DNA from 3 places in the Escherichia albertii genome. Region 1 is predicted to be linked to each of the others. Evidence: predicted binding sites of a transcription regulator. Region 1 holds the regulator's gene; each other region holds the start of a gene.
What was found. The regulator PhoB, encoded in region 1, activates phosphate uptake and scavenging genes when phosphate is short. The targets are predictions, from matches to a motif close to CTGTCATAAAACTGNCNNAT.
Positions count from the first base shown of each region.

Region 2: opgB (phosphatidylglycerol--membrane-oligosaccharide glycerophosphotransferase) is a predicted target of PhoB. The motif match lies at 2,003-2,022, and genes of this name have one in related genera.
Region 3: uvrB (excinuclease ABC subunit UvrB) is a predicted target of PhoB. The motif match lies at 2,240-2,259, and genes of this name have one in related genera.

Region 1 covers NZ_CP117568.1:4,123,098-4,128,877, forward strand. Annotated here, with positions in the region: gene sbcC (exonuclease subunit SbcC) at 1-55, opposite strand, end outside; gene sbcD (exonuclease subunit SbcD) at 52-1,254, opposite strand; gene phoB (phosphate response regulator transcription factor PhoB) at 1,443-2,132, shown strand; gene phoR (phosphate regulon sensor histidine kinase PhoR) at 2,190-3,485, shown strand; gene brnQ (branched-chain amino acid transporter carrier protein BrnQ) at 3,892-5,211, shown strand; gene proY (proline-specific permease ProY) at 5,287-5,780, shown strand, end outside.
Region 2 covers NZ_CP117568.1:3,700,363-3,706,142, forward strand. Annotated here, with positions in the region: gene opgB (phosphatidylglycerol--membrane-oligosaccharide glycerophosphotransferase) at 1-1,910, opposite strand, end outside; gene yjjA (DUF2501 domain-containing protein YjjA) at 2,164-2,658, opposite strand; gene dnaC (replicative helicase loader DnaC) at 2,715-3,452, opposite strand; gene dnaT (primosomal protein DnaT) at 3,455-3,994, opposite strand; gene PS053_RS17940 (threonine/serine exporter) at 4,100-4,573, opposite strand; gene PS053_RS17945 (threonine/serine exporter family protein) at 4,564-5,334, opposite strand.
Region 3 covers NZ_CP117568.1:4,545,890-4,551,669, forward strand. Annotated here, with positions in the region: gene bioF (8-amino-7-oxononanoate synthase) at 1-499, shown strand, start outside; gene bioC (malonyl-ACP O-methyltransferase BioC) at 486-1,241, shown strand; gene bioD (dethiobiotin synthase) at 1,234-1,914, shown strand; gene uvrB (excinuclease ABC subunit UvrB) at 2,489-4,510, shown strand; gene yvcK (uridine diphosphate-N-acetylglucosamine-binding protein YvcK) at 4,702-5,610, opposite strand.

The DNA.
Region 1 (5,780 bases):
TCCATTCGCCTTTTAATGAGTTGAGGTTTTTCAGGCGCAGGCTGAGAATTTTCATGCTTCATGTTCTCCGGCGAGGGTCTGCAATGTTGTGGCGAAAAGATGTTGCAGACGTTGATGCTGCGTTTCATCAAGTTCCTCCAGCGCCAGACGGCGATTAAAAACGTCCTCGACGCTAAGTTCGCTGAGAGTTTCACGCTGTTGGCTGGCCAATACACGCTCGCGCTGTTCGCGGCTCCGGCGTACCAGCAGGACTTCCACAGGCAGTGATTCAGTTAATGTCTGAATTTTGCGCTGAATATCATGCAGATACTCATCAGTAGTGATTTCAATATCCAGCCAGATGGGCGGGTTCTGCGGCGCATCTCGCCATTGTTCCAGTTGCGTGGTAATCGCCGCCAGGTCTCCTTTCAGTACCGCCATCGGTTGTGTTACCGGTACACTCAGATTTTCCACGCTCTCTAATTTGCCGTTTGAAAATGTCACCAGATGGACATATTTATTTTTGCCGCATTCATCAAAACTCAGAGGAATGGGGGAGCCGCAATAGCGAACATGCTCCATGCCGCCAATAATCTGCGCGCGGTGAATATGCCCGAGCGCGATGTAGTCGGCTGGCGGAAAGTTTTGTGCCGGGAAGGCATCCAGCGTACCTATATAGATGTCGCGCACGGCGTCGCTTTTGCTGGCGCCAACGGTCGTTAAATGCCCCGTGGCGATGATGGGCAGAGGCTGATCGCCGCGCAGCTTGCAGGCATCGGCATAGTGTTGTTGGTAATAGTCAGTGATCGCTGTCAGCAAATGCTGCTGTTTTTCAATACCGTTAAGCCCCGCCTGGCTGGTAATAATGTCACGCGGGCGTAAAAAAGGAATGGGGCATAGCACCGCGCCAGGCGTCCCGTCGCGACGTGGCAAGATTTGTGGGGCATGTCCGGCGCTGGCGACCACGGTAGTATTGAGGAACGCCATGATATCGCGCGATTCATTCAGCGTGGCTACCGAGTCATGGTTTCCTGCCAGTACCACCAGATGACAGCCGGTTTGCTGTAAATTGACAACAAAGCGGTTATATAACGTACGGGCGTAACTGGGCGGTGAGCCGGTATCGAAAACATCACCGGCAACAATAATCGCATCTACCTGATGGGTTTGCGCGGTCTCCAGCAGCCAGTCAAGAAAGGCCTGATGTTCAGCTTCGCGGCTTTTGCTGTAGAAGTTCTGGCCGAGATGCCAGTCTGATGTGTGAAGAATGCGCATAACAATTTCCTGGCGAAAAAGCATGAGCGCGATTATACCCAAACAGGTGTGTGATTTACTTTTTTCTGCGCCCGGAAATCAATAACCTGAGGACGAGTGCGACGTTCTTTTCATAAATCTGTCATAAATCTGACGCATAATGGCGTCGCATTAATGATCGCAATCTATCTCTTACAACAGGGCAAATCATGGCGAGACGTATTCTGGTCGTAGAAGATGAAGCTCCAATTCGCGAAATGGTCTGCTTCGTACTCGAGCAAAATGGCTTTCAGCCAGTCGAAGCGGAAGATTATGACAGTGCTGTGAACCAACTGAATGAACCCTGGCCGGATTTAATTCTCCTCGACTGGATGTTACCCGGCGGTTCCGGTATCCAGTTCATCAAACATCTTAAGCGTGAGTCAATGACCCGGGATATCCCGGTGGTGATGTTGACCGCCAGAGGGGAAGAAGAAGATCGCGTGCGTGGACTTGAAACCGGCGCGGATGACTATATCACCAAGCCGTTTTCGCCGAAGGAGCTGGTGGCGCGAATTAAAGCGGTGATGCGCCGTATTTCCCCTATGGCGGTAGAAGAGGTGATTGAGATGCAGGGGCTAAGTCTCGATCCGACTTCTCACCGGGTGATGGCGGGCGAAGAGCCGCTGGAGATGGGGCCGACAGAATTTAAACTACTGCACTTTTTTATGACCCATCCCGAACGCGTGTACAGTCGCGAACAACTGTTAAATCATGTCTGGGGAACCAACGTATATGTGGAGGACCGCACGGTCGATGTCCACATTCGTCGCCTGCGTAAAGCACTGGAGCCTGGCGGGCATGACCGCATGGTGCAGACCGTGCGCGGTACCGGATATCGTTTTTCAACCCGCTTTTAACGCCTTGCTCATCGGACGCAGAGCAGGGCTTATGATTTCTTAACTGGAGTATCTTACGTGCTGGAACGGCTGTCGTGGAAAAGGCTGGTGCTGGAGCTGCTACTTTGCTGCCTCCCGGCCTTCATCCTGGGTGCTTTTTTTGGTTACCTGCCCTGGTTTTTGTTGGCATCGGTAACGGGACTGCTTATCTGGCATTTCTGGAATTTATTGCGTCTTTCATGGTGGCTGTGGGTTGACCGCAGTATGACGCCGCCACCGGGGCGTGGTAGCTGGGAACCGCTGCTGTACGGCTTACACCAGATGCAACTGCGTAATAAAAAACGTCGCCGCGAGCTGGGCAATCTTATTAAACGTTTTCGTAGCGGCGCGGAGTCGCTGCCCGATGCGGTGGTGCTGACTACGGAAGAGGGCGGCATTTTCTGGTGCAACGGTCTGGCGCAACAAATTCTTGGCCTGCGCTGGCCGGAAGATAATGGGCAGAACATCCTTAACCTGCTGCGTTACCCGGAGTTTACGCAATATCTGAAAACTCGCGATTTTTCTCGCCCGCTTAATCTGGTACTCAACACCGGGCGGCATCTGGAAATTCGCGTCATGCCTTATACCCATAAACAGTTGCTGATGGTGGCGCGCGATGTCACGCAAATGCATCAACTGGAAGGGGCGCGGCGCAACTTTTTTGCCAACGTAAGCCATGAGTTGCGTACACCGTTGACGGTATTACAGGGCTACCTGGAGATGATGCATGAGCAGCCGCTGGAAGGCGCAGTTCGAGAAAAAGCGTTGCACACCATGCGTGAACAGACCCAGCGGATGGAGGGGCTGGTAAAGCAGTTGCTGACACTGTCAAAAATTGAAGCTGCACCAACGCAGTTGCTGAATGAGAAGGTTGATGTGCCGATGATGCTGCGCGTTGTTGAGCGTGAAGCTCAGACTCTGAGCCAGCACAAACAGACATTTACTTTTGAAATTGATAACAACCTCAAAGTGTCTGGCAATGAAGATCAGCTACGTAGTGCGATTTCCAACCTGGTTTATAACGCGGTGAATCATACGCCGGAAGGTACACATATTACCGTGCGCTGGCAGCGAGTACCGCACGGTGCCGAGTTTAGCGTTGAAGATAACGGGCCAGGCATTGCACCGGAGCATATTCCGCGACTGACGGAGCGTTTTTATCGTGTTGATAAAGCGCGTTCCCGACAAACAGGTGGCAGCGGATTAGGGTTAGCCATCGTTAAACATGCGGTGAATCATCACGAAAGTCGCCTGAATATTGAGAGTACATTGGGTAAAGGCACGCGTTTCAGCTTTGTTTTGCCGGAACGTTTAATTGCCAAAAACAGTGATTAATCCACCTTTGTCATTTTTTGTTTCCACAAGCCAGCCGACGCTGGCTTTTTTTGTTTGCAGTCAAAAAACGAACGCTAAATTTCACAACGAATGGTGATTTTTTGTTCGCATGATTAGCCATATCTTTTTCACTGAAATAGTGTTTTATACTGATTGATGATTTCTTATCGATATATACCTCTGGTTTTTAGATCCCTCCTTGCTTTAAAACGTTATAAGCGTTTAAATTGCGCATCAGATGCTGTCATACTGACTGCATTAAAGCGGTAAATCGAAAAACTATTCTTCGCCGCATTTGGTCGGGAGTTTTTCCCGCTAAAATTGTTTAAAAATACCGCTGTATCATCCCCAGGGATTGGCACAAAAATTTAACGTTACAACACCACATCCACAGGCAGTATGATTTATGACCCATCAGTTAAGATCGCGCGATATCATCGCTCTGGGCTTTATGACATTTGCGTTGTTCGTCGGCGCAGGTAACATTATTTTCCCTCCCATGGTCGGCTTGCAGGCGGGCGAACACGTCTGGACTGCAGCGTTCGGCTTCCTCATTACTGCCGTTGGTCTGCCGGTATTAACGGTGGTGGCGCTGGCGAAAGTTGGCGGCGGCGTTGACAGCCTGAGCACGCCAATTGGTAAAGTTGCCGGTGTACTGCTGGCAACGGTTTGCTACCTGGCGGTGGGGCCGCTGTTTGCGACGCCGCGTACAGCAACAGTCTCCTTTGAAGTGGGGATTGCGCCGTTGACAGGCGACTCCGCGCTTCCGCTGTTTATCTACAGCCTGGTCTATTTCGCTATCGTTATTCTGGTTTCCCTCTATCCGGGCAAACTGCTGGATACAGTCGGTAACTTCCTTGCGCCGCTGAAAATTATCGCGCTGGTTATCCTGTCTGTTGCTGCAATTGTCTGGCCAGCGGGTTCTATTAGTACCGCGACAGAGTCTTATCAAAACGCTGCGTTTTCTAATGGCTTCGTCAACGGCTATCTGACGATGGATACGCTGGGCGCAATGGTATTTGGGATCGTTATTGTTAACGCAGCGCGTTCTCGCGGCGTTACTGAAGCGCGCCTGCTGACCCGTTATACCGTCTGGGCGGGCCTGATGGCGGGTGTTGGTTTAACGCTGTTGTACCTGGCGCTGTTCCGTCTGGGTTCAGACAGCGCGTCGCTGGTTGATCAATCCGCGAACGGCGCGGCAATTCTGCATGCTTACGTTCAGCACACTTTTGGCGGCGGCGGTAGTTTCTTGCTGGCGGCGTTAATTTTCATTGCCTGCCTGGTTACGGCGGTTGGCCTGACCTGTGCCTGTGCGGAATTCTTCGCCCAGTACGTACCGCTCTCTTATCGTACGCTGGTGTTTATCCTCGGCGGTTTCTCGATGGTGGTGTCTAACCTTGGCTTGAGCCAGCTGATTCAGATCTCCGTACCGGTGCTGACCGCTATTTATCCGCCGTGTATCGCACTGGTTGTATTAAGTTTTACGCGCTCATGGTGGCATAATTCGTCCCGCGTGATTGCTCCGCCGATGTTTATCAGCTTGCTTTTTGGTATTCTCGACGGGATCAAAGCATCCGCATTCAGCGATATCTTACCGTCCTGGGCGCAGCGTTTACCGTTGGCCGAACAAGGTCTGGCGTGGTTAATGCCAACAGTGGTGATGGTGGTTCTGGCCATTATCTGGGATCGCGCGGCAGGTCGTCAGGTGACCTCCAGCGCTCACTAAATCACTGAAAATTTGTTTTAACCACGGGGCTACGATGCCCCGTGGTTTTTTATTGTGTTGATGGGTTAGGAATTGATGGAAAGTAAGAACAAGCTAAAGCGTGGGCTAAGTACTCGACACATACGCTTTATGGCACTGGGTTCAGCAATCGGCACCGGGTTGTTTTACGGTTCGGCAGACGCCATCAAAATGGCCGGACCGAGCGTGTTGTTGGCCTATATTATCGGTGGCGTCGCGGCGTATATCATTATGCGCGCGCTGGGAGAAATGTCGGTACATAATCCGGCCGCCAGCTCTTTCTCGCGCTATGCACAGGAAAACCTTGGCCCGCTGGCAGGTTATATCACCGGCTGGACCTACTGCTTTGAAATCCTGATCGTCGCCATCGCCGATGTGACCGCTTTCGGTATTTATATGGGCGTCTGGTTCCCGACAGTACCGCACTGGATTTGGGTGTTGAGCGTGGTATTAATCATCTGCGCTATCAACCTGATGAGCGTAAAAGTCTTCGGCGAGCTGGAGTTCTGGTTCTCGTTCTTTAAAGTTGCCACCATTATCATCATGATTGT
Region 2 (5,780 bases), 420 kb from region 1:
GGCGCGCCGGCGACGTTAAAGATGAAGCTGTCGGCTTTGTAGCGAATGTCGTTATCGACAATTTTCAGCGTATCCACATTCTCTTTGTAGCGTTTCATGTCGATGACGGTATCTTTAAACGCCGTTTTGCCTTTCCATTCAGGTTTATCAACATGCTGCACAATTTGTTGCCCGCCAAGTTGACCTTGTGAGACGCACCAGTCGGTGGAGAGCGCCAGCTCCGGCGCCCACAGTTGCGCCATCTTGTAACAGCGGTCAACCCAGACGAAATTGTCGCGTGGGGCGAAATCAGCCAACTGGAAACGCAGTGGTGCGGAGTACTCACTTTCCGGCAGGGGTTCCACGCGCTTGTCTGAAACCCGCAACAGCAGCGGCAAACGGAAATGGCTACCCGAGAAGGCAATCATGTTTTTCTGCTGGTCGATGGTGAACTTTTTCATCTCGGTAGGAAACTTCCATAAGCGGATGATATCCGGCTTCCATGCCAGTACTTTCTCTTTAATGTTGAGGAACACTTCTGACATCGACTGCCCGGACAAGCTGCTGCGCCCAAGGCCGAGGAAGTTATCGCCCCCGAGAATATCCAGCACCGTAGCGCCGTTATCCATAGTGTTACGCTTTACTGCCAGCGTCTCTTGTTGTGGTTTGTCGCCGCGAATGACGAAAAACAGGTTATTACGATCCTGTTTATTGAGGTATTTCCACGCCGTGTTGTTCATCGCCAGATGGTCGGAAGAGACGACGATGACGGTATCTTTAAACCACGGTGACGCTTTGATTTTGTTGATAAACGTCGCGATATTTTCCTGGCTGCAACTTACCGCGCTGAATGACTGGTTCGGTTTGCCGTCAAAATCATATTTTTTGCGGTTACAGGTGCGAGAGATAAAACCATCCGGGTGATGGGTATCGACCGTCAGGGTAAACAGTGAGAATCGTTGACCGGAGCGAGACAGTTCTTCAAATTTTTTCCATGCTTCATCCAGCACGGTATCGTCGTAGAATCCCCAGTCGTTGCGATAATGCGGGTCCGCCACCACGCTTTTCAGTTCTTCCGAGCCATATAAATGGTCAAAACCGTGCGATTTCAGGAATACGTCTTTGCCTGCAAAACGCAGGTTAGCTCCCTGAACGAAATAGTTCTGATAACCCGAATTTTTCAGGATATCGCCCAGACAAATGTTCTGTGGGAAAAAGCTGGAAACCGAAGCGGAAGCGTTGCCTTCAAACGGGGCAAACAGCGGAATGCCGCACTGGGAAGCCACCATGCCCGCGATTGTGTAATCTGTTCCCGGCAGTTGCTGCGTGTGGCTGAAATCCAGCCCTTCATTTTTTAGTGCGCCCAGTTCGGGAGTGAGATCTGGAAAAGCGTCGTTGTCAAAATAGGTTCTCTCGAGACTTTCACCGTAGATATAGACCAGATTGAGTTTTGGATTGGGAATGGTTTTGGATGGTTCTTTGTAATAGGCCGCAAAGTCAGGATCGCCGTCGCGTGACTGGGATTTCACCAGTTCCGTTATCTGACGAAATGCCGGGCTGGCGTCCACTGAACCCAGTGCCAGTAATAGCGCCAGCAGGCTGTAGCCAAAATGGTGAGGATGATGGCGGCGTCGGCGTAGTATCCAGCCCAGCGCGCTGAAAACGGCAGTCAGCGCGAGTACGATCCCAATACCGGGCAGAATATATTTACTAACGCCTGCTCCGGTCAGGCTGTTCGTTAAGGTGTAGAGCACCGCGTCGTTAATGCCGTCGCCGGTAAAATAGTCGCTGGCAAACAGGGTGATGTTTAAAACAACAAATAGTCCCAGTACCGTTAATGTGGCGGCAAACCACCAGGTATTACGTCCCGCTTTCCATGCGTAGATCAGCACGGAAGCGAGAAACAGGGCGAAAGAGAATAGTTCTGACAACGGGCGATCCTCACTAAACCAGTCCATGTAGCCGATGTTTAAGCTTTTTGAGAAGCACAATGTAATGGCGCGGCCATATTGCTGCAATTCTAGTGTCAAAAAAATGCGATGTTGTTAGGAATTAGTTTATAAACAGACTTTTTTGACAGAGGCAATCTCGCGCATAACGGGGGATGAGAGCGTTACAACTGGAAAAAGGAGAAGGGAATTGCCGCGTCAGCCAATTAACAGCTAAAACGCGGCATTACGTGGATCAGGAGATAAAGTTCAGCCCTTGTTTTAATACCAGATCGCAAGCTTTGGTTTTCACTTTCTCTGCTAGCGGAGTAGTACCGATATTATCCAGATTGAGCTGTTGACCATCTTTGGTCTTTAACAGACCCTGAATGCCATCCAGATAGTTGGTGTCTTCTTTCTGTTTTTCGCTGTTCAGGCCCAATTTTTCCAGCACCTGGTTTTTCACATTTTCGGCATCGGTTACTGAAGCCAGCTTTTGCTTCGCGCAATATTGCAAAATACCCGCGGCATTGTTCATGTTGTCTGCGCTTAACGCTTGATTGCCGCTGCCAAGCAGGCTCGTTAAGGAAGAGAGCGACCAACCGCCTTCCTGTGTTGTGCTGTTCTGGTTACTAAGTCCGCTGGCAGCGCTGGTGAGCGTCTCTTTCCAGGAGGCGGCGTGTGTTCCGGCAGAAACTAGCGCGCTGGCGGTAATTGCACAGCACAGAAGGTATTTAACAGTTTTCATCATAATTACTCATAGTGGCATTTTGTCGCAGTATAGCGTCAGGGCCGGGCGGAATTGTCTTAATATTCTTTGCCCGTGACCCGGCTGCGATAACTATCCCAGTTGAAGATCACCCACAGACTGTTACCTAACCGCATACGATCCATCACTCGCTCACCCAGTAATTTCGTCATTTCTTCCATGTTGCTGTTGGTCAGCATCCCGGTTGGGCGCTTGGAAGAGGAACGACGATCGACGATCTGGTTGATGATCACTTTTTCATATTTGGATTCGGTTTGAACGCCGATCTCATCGATTACCAGCAGATCAACATTACTCAAATCGTTCAGTAGCTGCTCTTCACTGGTGCTGTTATTTCTGAAGGTATCTTTCATCGCCGACATAATATCGGCCACGGTAATAATCAGGACTGATTTACCGCGTAGCAGCAGTTCGTTGCAGATCGCCGCCGCCAGATGGTTTTTGCCAGTTCCAGGCTTGCCAGAAAAGATAAAGCTGGCAATGTTGCCGTCGAACTCTTCCACATACTGGCGTGCTTTGCTTAACGCATTCATCTGGCCTTCGCACTCAACGCGATAGTTCTCGAAGGAGCAATTTTGATGTAGCGGACGAATGCCGGAGCGATTAAAGGTGCGCTGCATTTTCATCGCCCGATTCTCGCGTTCAAGGGCGGCGGAGCGGATGGCTCCTTGTTCTTTCTGCCAGGCTAATAGTTCTTCACCCGTTTTGAAGGCGGGTTTGATATGAGCAGGCATCATTTTTTGCAGGCGCTGCATCAGGTCGCCAACGTTTTTCATCGTTATCCTCTGAATCCCGGTGGAATTTGGCTGTCAGGTTCACTGACCGTGTTCACATCTCGTTTGGCTAATCCGCCGCTGCTGGCGCGACCGATTTGCAGACTGCGCGCCAGTTTTTGTTGCCATTGTACATGGTGAAAAACTTTGCCTTCCGCCTGCCAGTAGGCAATGAATGAGGCCAACTCTTCGGCTGTTACCGGCTCTCTTAGCGCCACGCCCCATAACGCGGCCTGGCGGATAAAGTCGGCATCGGGCTGCCAGTCTGGGTACATGGCGAATTTACCCATTGGTACGGCAACGGGAGCGGCTTGTGGTTCCTGATAGAGTTGATCGTCCAGAGCAACATCGCTTCCCGGACGTGCCAGCTTTTCTTCCAGCGCCAGCAGTTCAGCCAGGCGCGCGGGCGTGACGGCATAAAAGGCCGGGGCGTTGTTAGCAAATACGGCAACCACACCGCTTTCAGCTTTTGCCAGAACGGTTTGGTGATCGTGTACCAGGGCGTCAATACCAACGACGTCCGGGGTCAAAACTCTGGAAGACATACTGTTTCTCAATATGGAACGATGAACGAGAAGGGAGATTACTTTTATAGTAACACACGGATGAGAGGAGGCTGTCTCTCATCCGTGTGCTTAAGCGAGGCAATTCTATACGCGGGGACGCTTGCGGTACAACCATAATCCAGGAACGGAAAGGCCAATGGATAATGCGCCAACAATTGATGAAGCCGTAAGAAAGTTGGTTAACAGGGCAATCATCAACGGTTCGCTGTATCCTAACTGGCTGATTTTTACCGCTGAAATCATCGCAGTGTAGGCGGGAATACCCGGGAACATGGGGATCACCGCCGCCACGGTGAAGACTTTCGGATGCGCCAGATACCAGCGTGACCACTGGATGCCAATGGTGCCGACCAACAGAGAAGCTATGAATGTCGACCATTCGATATTCAGCCCGGTAGTCATTAAGATCATCCGTGTACCATGACCCATGGCGCCAAGTAGCGCACACCAGCGTAATGCCCTAATGGGGACGTTGAACACCATGGCGAAACCGACCGCCGGTATAGCCGCGAGGATCATATCCTGTGCCAGCGCCAACAGAAATTCGATTACACCCATCCGCGTAGCCCCCATATGGTTAATGCCATCACCACACCAACGCAGGTCGCCAGGGTCAACAGACTGGCGATCGCCCAACGTGCCAGCCCGGTATTAATGTGGCCCTTAAACATATCGGCGACGGCATTAATGAGTGGAAAACCCGGCACCAGTAGTAAAACGCTGGCCGCCATCGCCACGCTGGGCGTATTGCTGAAGGTGGGGAGTTGCAAAAGCAGTCCAGAAATGGTGGTGGCGGCAAATGCTGTGATGCAAAAGTTGATCTGTGGGTGAAGGTGGCGTTGTGCCAGTAGCTGACGGATATACATGGCGATCATGCTGGCGAAGAAGGTGATAACAGCGCCGTCCCATCCACCGTTATTCAGCTTGCAGAAACAGGCGCAGGAAAGCCCAACCATCAAGGCAACCAGCCAGCGTGGATAGCGCAGTGGACGTATTTGGCTAAAACGTTTCTCAACGCCTTTGTAATCTAACAGTTGATGTTCTGCCAGAATGACAATGTGCTGTACTTCGGTAACTACGTGCATATTAATGCCGCGATCGTGATTTTTGCGCGTTGATGTCAGGCATTGCCCGTCTTTAATGGTGGTAAGCACGATGGCATTGGAAGAAATGGCGCTTTCAACGCTGTCCATTCCCAGCGCCCGACCAAGTCGCGAAGATAGTTCATCAACCACCGCGCTTTCCGCTCCGTGTTGTAATAAAAAAAGCCCGCACTGGATACATAGCCGTGTGATGGCCCGCTGTTGCTCTTCTTGCATGACTCGCCCTGTGTCATTAGACGTGTTGCAGATTGTCCAAATAATGAGATCCCTTTTGTATCATGAAGCGCGGTTGTTTTGACGTTGGTTAAGATCAAAATTGCGCTGATTAGTCCTGATCCCTATGGTGAGTCCGGTGTTGGACCGAAGTTTGTATTTGTCATGAAGTAAATTATTGTATGAATATTATCATTTCAATGAATTAATGATTTTTTCTTTTACGTGTTCAGTTAATTTCCGATGGTATGTACTTTAAGTGAGTGAATAAAAATAACTAGTTAGATTTTATTACTTTTTTCTCGTTTTTCTGGCGGAAATGCTCGCATGGCGGCATTGTTCGCCTTTTTAATTATATAAAAAAGTAATTGAATTCCAGACCCATCATTAAGTATTTCTAACAACATAATTTAGATATTTTAAATGTGTCAAAGCTATTTCACCAGGTT
Region 3 (5,780 bases), 420 kb from region 1:
CTGCTGGCAGAATAAGGTGAAGCCGGAACTGTTGGTGGTCACTTTTGGCAAAGGATTTGGCGTCAGCGGGGCGGCAGTGCTTTGCTCCGATATGGTCGCGGATTATCTGCTGCAGTTTGCTCGCCATCTTATCTACAGCACCAGTATGCCGCCCGCTCAGGCGCAGGCATTACGTGCGTCGCTGGCGGTGATTCGTAGCGAAGAGGGGGAGGCTCGGCGCGAAAAGCTGGCTGATCTGATTACGCGTTTTCGTGCCGGAGTGCAGGGTTCGCCATTTACTCTCGCGGATTCTCACAGTGCCATTCAACCATTAATCGTCGGTGATAACAGTCATGCATTACGACTGGCAGAAAAGCTGCGTCAGCAAGGTTGTTGGGTCACGGCAATTCGCCCACCAACCGTACCGGCTGGCACCGCGCGGTTGCGTCTGACCTTAACTGCGGCTCATGAAACGCAGGATATTGACCGCTTGCTGGAGGCGTTACATGGCAACCGTTAATAAACAAGCGATTGCGGCGGCATTTGGTCGGGCAGCCTCACAGTATGAGCAACACGCAGAGTTACAGCGCCGTAGCGCTGATGCCTTACTGGCAATGCTCCCGCAGCGTAAATACGCCCGTGTGCTGGACGCAGGCTGTGGGCCGGGCTGGATGAGTCGTTACTGGCGCGAACGCAGTGGACAGGTGACGGCATTAGATATTTCTTCGCCGATGCTTGCGCAGGCACGTCAGCAAGATGCCGCAGATTACTATCTTGCAGGGGATATCGAATCCTTACCGTTGTCTTCTGCGACTTTCGATCTCGCGTGGAGCAATCTCGCCGTGCAGTGGTGCGCTGAATTATCCACGGCATTAGGCGAGCTTTATCGGGTGATACGCCCCGGAGGCGTAGTGGCGTTTACTACTCTGGTGCAAGGCTCGTTACCCGAGTTACATCAGGCATGGCAGGCGGTAGATGAGCGAACCCATGCAAACCGCTTTTTATCGCAAGCTGACATTGAATGGACGTTGAAAGGTTTTCGTCATCAGCATCGTCTTCAACCCATCACGCTGTGGTTTGATGACGCACTCAGCGCCATGCGTTCACTGAAAGGTATTGGCGCAACGCATCTTCACGAAGGGCGCGACCCGCGAATATTAACCCGTTCCCAGCTACAGCAACTGCAACTAGCTTGGCCGCAACAACAGAGGCGATATCCTCTGACGTATTATCTTTTTATAGGAGTGATTGTTCGTGAATAAACGTTATTTTGTCACAGGAACGGATACCGAAGTGGGGAAAACTGTCGCCAGTTGCGCACTATTACAGGCTGCGCGGGCCGTTGGTTACCGGGCTGCGGGATATAAACCAGTGGCTTCTGGCAGCGAAATGACTGTCGAAGGTTTACGCAACAGTGACGCATTGGCGTTACAGCGCAACAGCAGCCGACAACTGGATTATGCCATGATAAATCCTTACACCTTCGCAGAACCTACCTCGCCGCATATTATCAGTGCGGAAGAGGGGAGACCTATTGACCCGGCGGTTATGAGTGCGGGATTGCGCACGCTGGAAAAACAGGTTGATTGGGTGCTGGTCGAGGGGGCCGGAGGTTGGTTCACACCGCTTTCTGATGCCTTTACTTTTGCCGATTGGGTTATGCAGGAACAATTGCCAGTGATACTGGTGGTAGGGGTAAAACTCGGCTGTATTAACCATGCGATGCTGACTGCACAGGCTATACAACATGCCGGACTCACTCTGGCAGGGTGGGTGGCAAACGATGTGACGCCGCCAGGTAAACGTCACGGTGAATATATGGCCACGCTCGAAGAGATGATTCCCGCCCCGTTGCTGGGAGAAATCCCCTGGCTTAAGGAAAATCCAGAAAATGCACTAACCGGAAAGTACATCAATCTCACATCATTGTTGTAGCAATAAATTTGGTTGAATTGCGAGCAAGAACGTGCCTTCGATTGCCTGTAATTTAACCAATTAAATTCTAAAAAAATCACGAAAAAAATTTTACCTTCGCATCATGTGGTTAGTGTGGGAATTGCCCAGGCGGCGGAGGATACGGGCTGCAGGCAGTTATCCACTATTCCTGTGGATAACCATGTGTATTAGAGTTAGAAAACGCGAGGCAAGCGAGAGAATACGCGGCTTGCACGCAAATTGGCGCGAAAGAAGGCTTGGGGAAATATTTGTTATTTTTTAATTAGTTAGATAAAAGCAATGGCTGTCAGAAAAGAGACTGCTTTTGCCATAAATCTGTCATCAGTCATCTTGACAAATGTTAAAAAAACCGCCGTTTTGGGGATAAACCTGCAAACCTGGAGTTTTATCTTGTCACGGAGCAAATTTTACCCACATTCGACACCTTAGTTCACGGTGTAACAGAAATATTGTGGCGTGTAACTGTTTTTTTATCCAGTATAATTTGTTGGCATTATTAAGTACGGCGAGTAAAATTACATACCTGTCCGCCCACAGCCTCAGGTAGCGACTCATGAGTAAACCGTTCAAACTGAATTCCGCTTTCAAACCTTCTGGCGATCAGCCAGAGGCGATCCGACGTCTCGAAGAGGGGCTGGAAGATGGCCTGGCGCACCAGACACTGCTCGGCGTAACTGGCTCTGGTAAAACCTTCACCATCGCTAACGTTATCGCTGATCTGCAACGTCCAACCATGGTGTTGGCGCCGAATAAAACGCTGGCGGCCCAGTTGTACGGCGAGATGAAAGAGTTTTTCCCCGAAAACGCGGTGGAATATTTCGTCTCCTATTATGACTACTATCAGCCAGAAGCCTACGTACCGAGTTCTGACACTTTCATTGAGAAAGATGCTTCGGTAAACGAACATATTGAACAGATGCGGCTTTCAGCAACCAAAGCCTTGCTGGAGCGGCGGGACGTGGTAGTGGTCGCGTCTGTTTCTGCCATCTATGGTCTGGGCGATCCCGATTCATATCTGAAGATGATGCTGCATCTGACGGTCGGCATGATTATCGATCAGCGAGCGATCCTGCGCCGCCTGGCGGAGTTGCAATATACCCGCAACGACCAGGCTTTTCAGCGCGGGACTTTCCGTGTACGTGGCGAGGTGATTGATATTTTCCCGGCGGAATCTGACGATGTTGCGCTACGTGTGGAATTGTTTGATGAAGAGGTGGAGCGACTGTCGCTTTTCGATCCGTTAACCGGGCAGGTTATCTCAACTATCGCGCGATATACCATCTACCCAAAAACACACTATGTCACTCCGCGTGAACGTATTGTGCAGGCGATGGAAGAGATCAAAGAAGAACTGGCTGACCGACGTAAAGTGCTGTTGGCGAATAACAAGCTGCTGGAAGAACAGCGTCTGACTCAACGTACCCAGTTTGATCTGGAGATGATGAACGAGTTGGGTTATTGCTCGGGCATTGAAAACTACTCACGCTTCCTCTCCGGCCGTGGACCTGGCGAACCGCCGCCGACCCTGTTTGATTATCTGCCTGCCGATGGGCTGCTGGTGGTCGATGAATCCCACGTCACCATTCCGCAGATTGGCGGTATGTATCGCGGCGACCGGGCACGTAAAGAAACCCTGGTGGAGTATGGTTTTCGCCTGCCGTCAGCGCTGGATAACCGTCCGCTGAAGTTTGAAGAGTTCGAAGCGCTGGCCCCGCAAACTATCTATGTTTCTGCGACGCCCGGCAATTACGAGCTGGAGAAATCCGGTGGTGATGTGGTAGATCAGGTGGTGCGCCCAACAGGCCTGCTCGACCCGATTATCGAAGTGCGTCCGGTAGCGACGCAGGTCGATGATCTGCTTTCGGAGATTCGCCAGCGTGCGGCGATTAATGAACGCGTCCTGGTCACGACGTTAACCAAACGGATGGCAGAAGATCTGACAGAATATCTGGAAGAACACGGCGAACGCGTGCGTTATCTTCACTCGGACATCGATACCGTCGAGCGTATGGAAATCATCCGCGATTTGCGTCTGGGCGAGTTTGATGTACTGGTGGGGATCAACTTACTGCGCGAAGGTCTGGATATGCCTGAGGTTTCGCTGGTGGCGATCCTCGATGCGGATAAAGAGGGCTTCCTGCGCTCTGAGCGTTCGCTGATTCAGACTATCGGTCGTGCGGCGCGTAACGTCAACGGTAAAGCTATTCTCTATGGCGATAAGATCACCCCGTCGATGGCGAAAGCGATCAGTGAAACCGAACGTCGTCGTGAGAAACAGCAACGCTACAACGAAGAGCACGGCATAACACCACAAGGTCTGAACAAGAAAGTGGTCGATATCCTGGCATTGGGGCAGAGCATTGCCAAAACCAAAGCGAAGGGGAGAGGTAAATCACGTGCGATTGTTGAGCCGGATAATGTGCCAATGGATATGTCGCCAAAAGCGTTGCAGCAGAAAATCCATGAGCTGGAAGCTCAGATGATGAAACACGCACAAAATCTGGAATTCGAGGAGGCTGCGCAAATTCGCGATCAACTGCATCAATTGCGAGAGTTGTTTATTGCCGCATCGTAACAGGATAGCGAAGAAGACTGATGACAAACGAAAAACAGCCTGATGCGCTACGCTTATCAGGCCTACATGATCTCTGCAATATATTGAATTTGCACGGTTTGTAGGCCGGATAAGACGTTCTCGTCGCATCCGGCATGAACAACGCGCGCTTTGTCAGCAATCTGAAGCCGGAATGTTCTTCCGGCTTTCCGTTAACCCAACGCCTGTAATGCTTTTTCCAGCGCGTTATGTAACAACTGGCGGTCATGACGATAGGGGATATCACTGGCTTCCAGTACGTCCTGAATCACTACCCTGTTGCTAACCGCAGAAACGTCCACTTTCGGCCCAACAATCACGGCGTCAATCACCTTCTTACCGACATATCGCTCCATAATCGCCAGCTTATTTTCCAGCTTTAGATTCGCTGCCGGCAAGCTTAACTCCCGCCCAAGATTACCGATATAAACCATCGGTGCTGGTGTGCGTCGTAACGCCTGCGCCATTTCCTCAAGCAACAGAATCGGCATCAGACTGGTATAAAAACTACCCGGCCCAATCAGAATCAGATCCGCCTCATTAATTGCATGTACAGCTTCACGTGTTGCGGGAACATTGGGGGTTAAGAGTAATTCCTGAATCGGCGTGGTTAACTGGTCGATATTGACCTCGCCGTAAACTTTATGTCCCTGATCATCAATCGCCATCAAATCAACAGGATGTTCCGACATCGGAATCAAATGCGCATCCACTTTCAGCAGATTACGAATCAAATTGATGGCTTCCAGAGGCCGCACGCTAAGGTGATCCAGCGCTTTTAACATTAAGTTTCCAAGGTTATGCCCGGAAAGCTCACCATTACCGCCGAAACGATATTCAAACATCGCAGAAGCGACACTAGGTTCAGTGATTAATTGATTGAGGCAGTTGCGCATATCGCCCCAGGCAATACCACCTTCTGAACGACGAATACGCCCCGTTGAACCACCATTATCAGTGGTCGTTACGATGCCCGTTAAACGAGACCCCAAAGATGAAAGCGATGAAAGAACGCGTCCGAGCCCATGCCCTCCGCCGAGTGCAACGACACGATCAAGATCAGCCAGCGTACGATTGCGCATATAGGTTCCTGAAGTCAGATTATCCGCGCTACAGTAGCGCAACTGGCAGGGAAACAGCAATTAACCTGCCAATATGGAGGATACAAATTATTATCTTCTACCTCTAAAGGGCGAGATGCGGTATGCATCCCTGATGATGTACATCAAAGTAAAACCCCTATTTTCCCTTA